2 regions of the Paenibacillus sp. ICGEB2008 genome follow, and region 2 is predicted to be linked to the other one. Evidence: riboswitches for the same ligand, from Rfam matches in the RefSeq annotation. Region 2 holds a riboswitch; the other holds the start of a gene.
What was found. Region 2 has a riboswitch for cyclic di-AMP ahead of C400_RS0107545 (hypothetical protein). Riboswitches for the same ligand answer to the same signal wherever they lie in the genome.
Positions count from the first base shown of each region.

Region 1: it holds a riboswitch for cyclic di-AMP, as region 2 does, so the genes downstream of both, C400_RS0111465 (3D domain-containing protein) here and C400_RS0107545 (hypothetical protein) in region 2, are expected to answer to the same signal.

Region 1 is NZ_AMQU01000010.1:81,059-84,228, forward strand. It holds gene rnmV (ribonuclease M5) at 1-489, opposite strand, end outside; gene C400_RS0111465 (3D domain-containing protein) at 636-1,784, opposite strand; cyclic di-AMP (ydaO/yuaA leader) riboswitch at 2,056-2,335, opposite strand; gene C400_RS0111470 (TatD family hydrolase) at 2,536-3,170, opposite strand, start outside.
Region 2 is NZ_AMQU01000007.1:633,381-636,550, reverse strand. It holds gene kdpA (potassium-transporting ATPase subunit KdpA) at 1-1,053, opposite strand, end outside; gene kdpF (K(+)-transporting ATPase subunit F) at 1,199-1,276, opposite strand; gene C400_RS0107545 (hypothetical protein) at 1,460-1,855, opposite strand; cyclic di-AMP (ydaO/yuaA leader) riboswitch at 1,969-2,140, opposite strand; gene C400_RS0107540 (glutathione peroxidase) at 2,603-3,088, shown strand.

The sequences.
Region 1 (3,170 bases), on a different contig from region 2:
CTGAAATACAGAGAGCCGCTTATGTAGCTGCTTTCCGTTACAATAGCCAATACCCAGTACATTCCCCAAGGCCATACGGCGTGCAGCAGCATTGGGATGGGTAATAAGTCCAGCGTCAATCAGGTCCGCCCATTCAATCAGCGGTTCGGCACCTTCCACTGTCGTATGTACCCGCGCGAGAGCGTGTCTGATGGCTTCCGGCGAGGCATTCTCTACGCCAATATCCCCTTTGCGCGTCGCCTCTGCCTCAGGTATAAAAGCCTGCTTGCAGCCGGGTACCTTGGAGGCGATGATTTTACGGATACGCTCCCCTGCATGATCGGGATCAGTTAAAATAATGACCCCCCGCCGTTCCTGCGCCAATGCAATTTTCCGCAGCGTCATTTTATTAATGGCTGAACCGCCAGTTTCTATCGTATCTGCTTCGACAGCACGGCGAATGGCTACCGTATCATCCCGGCCTTCCACCACGATCACTTCCTTGATCATCTTCGTTTCCCTCCACTGCTACACAGCAACATATATTTATCTTTCCCTGCTTTTGAAAACAAAATAAGAAGAGGGTATCCTCTTCTTAGCATGGCATAACTATGTTGTTAATACTATCGCATTGTCCTCAACATACACAACCTGTTTTAGTTGATTTCCGGCTTTACAGGTCCGATAACATATACGGTTTTACCGTGCTTACGACCAAATTGGTTGGCCCGGCTCAAACTCTCATAATACACATCGATTTTGTGGCCTTTAATCGCGCCACCGGTATCCTCCGCACGGCGGAAGCCCACCCCTTCAATATACACCCACCACCCGATTGGAATTACACTCGGATCGACAGCGATGGTGCGTCCTTCCGTGACACGTGTGCCGGAGGCGGTACGTGTACCGATACCTGGCTCCTGTGCGGAATACGCCGTCATGGAGACGTTTTGTAAAACTTTTTTATAATTAAAATTAATACCTGCTTTACGGACAGCACTGCCCGAACTAACCTTTGTAGCCTTAACTGCATCTTTAGGGCCGATGGAAGCAGCTAGAACGACCGGTTTTTTCTTCGTTCCTACCGCAATTACCTTATCCACACGATTCTGTGCGACTTCCTTGTTGACCAGCTGTTTGGATACCAATTTTCCATCATGGTATACCTTTTGAACATGCTGGACTACCACACCCGATTTGCCACTTTGAATGACTCGATTATCGCCTTTATAGAGACTTGGATCTGCCGTTTTGATGACCTGATAAGGCACTTGTTTTTTCTGTTCGACCTGCTGTTTCTTCACACGGACGATTTTTATGTCCATGTTAGCTGAAACAGAGGCATCCAACGCAGGGTAAACTTTATCCGTTGATGATAATTTATAGCCCGAAGTGCGAATGGCACCCTCTACTGTATTTTCTGTTGTGTACAGCTTTTTCGTCTTATTGCCTGAGGATACTTTAACCTGATTGGCACGTTTAATGACTACGCGATCCCCATCCTGTACTGCTCCATTTAGCGGCATGGAAATTGTATCATGCGGCTGAAGTGAAATAGAATGCTCATTGAGCAAATCTTGGAGCTTGGATTCCCGGGTTTCTACTGCAGATGCCTTACCATCGATGACAAAAAAGACTTGTTTTTTAGATTGCGTGTACATCAGAATTGAAATCATAATCGTTAGTGCGATTAGAAAAATAGCAACCAAAGCAGCCTGGCGCACATTCTCTTGCTTCCAACGTAATACGTAAGACATGCTGGATGAGCGTGACTCATGGGTCTCCTCTTTTCGGAAAATGCCCATTTCCTCCGTCCTCCTTACATAGCCCGCCGTCTGGAGTAAGACATAGTTGATCGTTGACGTGACTATAACAGATTTTCTACAAGACAAGCCCGTACTGCGACTGTCCTGCACCATGTACCCGTCTTCGCGGCATGCTGTCCTCCCCTGTTTAACCACAGTATGATGACAGATTTTCTTTTATTCACAACAAAAAAAGCCAAAGAAAGAGACTAGAGAGCTCTTTCGTGGCTTCCGACATGTGTGAATATGCGGGAAAACTCATGCACGAGATGGCTTCTCTCTTGTTACGCTTACGGGGTTAGCTGTCGGGTTCGGACGTAGAGAGTCGCCCTAGCTTAGGTCAACCGCTCATGGCGGTCGCCTTCACATTCACCCCGAAGACCCAGAAAGAAATCGAAATACGGCTTCTCTACCTGTTCATCCCATTCGGGAAATGAATTTCGGTTGAGCCGGCTGCTGAAGAGACATTCTCTCTTGCACATACGCCGGACGTACTGTAAGCCATATCGGTTCCCCCGTTCCCTGCAAAAGGGACTCAGCGAGACTGGTTCATGAAATGATTTGTTGATGTTTACACTCAACAACAATTCACTGAAAAGATGATATCCTGTTTACATGCATGTTGTAAAGCAGGTTTCAAGTACATTTTTTAAAATATTCGGTTAAAAAATTGTAATATTCTTGAGTTTCCTGCAACAAAATCATAATTAGCTCCGTCTATCTCTTTATTTTGATTGATTTCTTCGCTTTTTCACTGAATGTCAAATCGTTCCAAAGCATTTTGGGTCGTAATGGATACCAATTCCTCCACCGTAATTCCCTTAATTTGGGCGGCTGCCTCTGCCACCAATCTCACATGGGCCGACTCATTTCGCTTCCCGCGAAACGGATGAGGCGTCAAGTATGGCGCGTCCGTTTCAATCAGCAGACGATCCAGCGGAACCTGGGCCAGTACCTCTTTTGGCTGCTTGGCATTTTTGAACGTTATGGGCCCGCCAAAGGAAAGGTGAAAGCCCATATCCAGCACCATTTTAGCGGTCTCCCAGCTCCCAGAAAAGGAGTGCATGACTCCGCCAATCTCGCTCGCCTTTTCCTCACGTAAAATTCTCACAATATCTTCATGTGCATCCCGGTTATGGATAACAATTGGCATGTTGAGCTCACGTGCCAGACCAATTTGGTTTCGAAGCACCCGCTGCTGTACATCCTTTGGTGATGTATCCCAATAGTAATCCAGACCGATCTCTCCGATCGCTACAACCTTTTTATGACTGCATAACGATGCAATCCATTCTAAATCCCCCTCCTGCATTGTAATAGCATCCTGCGGATGCCATCCAACGGCCGCATAAATAAAATCATACGTCTCAGCCAGCTTCATGGTGG
Region 2 (3,170 bases):
CATATTATTGACCGAACCTGTCGTTGCCGCCGTTGTGACCGCAGTGAATAATGCCGATTGTCCAATGCCGAAACGAACCTCTTTCCCTTCCATGCTTCCCTGAGATGCATCCATACCCAGTGCCTGAATTAACGGATTACCTGTTTTCTCCGACACATACGTTATGGTTAGAAAAATAAGGAACAAGACCATCATCGAGCTGAAAATAATCCAGCCCTGCTTGCGATTACGGGCAAACAATCCAAATGTATACGGCAGCGAAGCCGGCATTACCCACATTGCCAAAATTTCCAGTACGTTCGTCCAAGGACTTGGATTCTCAAAAGGATGCGCAGAATTAGCTCCCGCAAAACCGCCCCCGTTCGTGCCCAAATGCTTGATGGATTCCAATGAGGCAATGGGTCCCATAGCAATCTGCTGCTGTGTACCACTTAAAGTCGTAATATCCGCCGTGGACTGTAGCGTCTGTGGTACTTTTAATCCCACCAGCACCAGCGTAAGTACAAAGGCAAGCGGTAGGAAAATCCGTATGTTGGCTTTAATAAAATCTTGAAAAAAATTACCCAGCCCTTCACCGCGCCGCGTCAATCCCCTCATAAAAGCCGCAGCAACCGAAAACCCCGAAGCAGCCGAAGTAAACATCATCATCGTGACGAACGCCATCTGTGTCAGATACGTAAGCCCGCTTTCTCCGCTGTAATGTTGGAGATTCGTATTGGTCATAAAGCTGATTACTGTATTAAAGGCCAATGATGCTTCCATATTACTGTTCCCAACCGGATTGCCCGGAAGTATAGCCTGCAAGCGCAATAGCAGGTAGCTGATCCCCACAAGCACCACATTGGTTGCAATGAAACTCATAGCATACGTGGTCCAGCGCATGCTGTCCTGTTTCTTCAAGCCTACAGCCTTATAAATCAGCTTTTCCGTTCCACCAAAAATACGATCCGTCCGATTCGGTTCATTCGAGAATACGTGATACATATAGGTGCCCATCGGCTTTACCAAGAGCAACAATATGATGATCACAATCCCAATTTGCAGTAGCTCCATCCTCTATTCCTCCTTAAAATGCTCCTGCATTTGGAACAACAGACCTGATTCAGACCATCCATTGAGTGCACACGTTTGCGAAAATCTGCATCTCTGATGCTGCATTCTTGATCTGCTGTTCCCGCCTGCTCGATCCTATAGTTGACTAGAATTTTTCAGGATTCAGGAGTGCGTAGATTAAATACACGAACACAATAGCCGTAAGTCCTAGCACAACGATCATCCTCTTCGCCCTCCTTTTGAGGTCTGCGCATCACACCAGCGTACAAACAGCAGTATCACTCCATAACTCACAGCCATTACGAGCAGCATGTATAAATCCATCATGTTCATACCCTCCGTATCGCTTTTCAGATTGCCCTTTTGATTCCATCATAAAATCATAAACCAGCTATGTTATAAGTGCTTATCCGTTCAGCAGGAAACCCACCTCTCCGTTCAATGTGTAGATCACATGGTCCGCTCCCAATCCCCGATAAATTCCTTGTGGATTACAGCCGTGCGTAATAACATAGATCAATTCTGATGTTAGTGGCCGACATATTTGCAGGAAACGGCAAGTTAGATTCAAGCTGTTTTCGAACAAATACACACTACCAATTTCTTTTTTAGGAAAATTCCATTTTCCCGCTTGCATCGTATTGATGCGCACAATGTGCTCCACACCCATTTTTTTGAGTTGTCGTTCCTCCTGGGTGCTATTTGTGAGAACTGCAAACGCCAATTTTTTGAACATAAGCAATTTCACAAAACTTCTGCCCGCTTCATTCGGTGCAGTGACAATAATTAACCGACCTTCCATCAGTAGCTCCTCTCCCGGTATAAAAAGACAACAAAAAGAAGCCGAAGGAAAAAGGCTTCCTCCGGCTTCATACATTCCATGATAAAATAAACCATGGCTGCACACGGCGGTTTGTTGCCTCTCCCTGTACGCTTACGAGGTTAGCTGTCGGATTCGGACGTGAGAGTCGCCCTATTTACGGCACTTGGCCGGAAAATTCACCCCATGAGACACACGGCTTGCAAAGCCGTATATACTCGTTGGTTCCCCCGCTTTTGCAACTGCAAAATTCAGCGCTTTAGACAATTCGTTGTTGCTTCATTGTTGTTAATTTGAAATTACGTCTTGAATCATACACCCGTGCAAGGAAGACTGTAAAGCTCAACGGCAAGGCTATAAATCACCCTTTAGAGCATAGAAGATTAAGGATAACGCTTACAACCAACCTATGCTTCTCGTATCTCTCTAAAACTCTGTATTTCACCCCTTTTTGAAAATGAAAGGCATGTCAATATTGGCGTAGGGTATGGTACGGTTGCCCTTTATTATAAAAAAGAAAGAAAATGCGCTATATGTACTAGATAATTATCGAATGAAGCCTTTTTTATGAGAAGAAACACCTCAATTTGCTCCATTTGAAGTGCGATTTACCGTTTTGAACAAAAGACGATTTTACAATGCACAATGTTTGTAGACTCTTCTGGACTTGCAACCCCTTGTTGAATTGTTCACAATTTAATTGTAGAATATTGAATTAGGAGGGATATCATGAGCGTATATAAATATGATGCACAGACCCTACAAGGGGCACAAATTCCGTTATCCACATACGAAGGGAAAGTTCTTCTTATCGTGAATACTGCCAGCAAATGTGGGTTAACCCCCCAGTACAAGGCGCTACAAGAGCTATATGACCAGTATCATGAACAGGGGCTCGAAATTTTGGGATTTCCCAGCAACCAGTTCGCCAAACAAGAGCCGGGTTCCAGCGAGGAGATCTCCGGGTTTTGCCAACTCAATTACGGAGTGACCTTTCCCATGTTCGCCAAGACAAATGTTAACGGTGATCAGGCACATCCTCTATTTCACTACCTGACCCACACTGCTCCAGGCGTATTAGGCTCCAAAGCGATCAAATGGAATTTTACTAAATTTTTAATTACACGAGAAGGTAACGTATTTAAGCGTTATGCGCCGCAAACCACTCCAGACAAGCTTGTAGGAGATATTAAGAAGCTTTTGCAGAAAAACTGACAATCTTTATGCACTACAGTCAACGAGCGGTCCGTTGTCCATACGACCGCTTCTGTGACGGGAGGATATGACGAAAAGTATT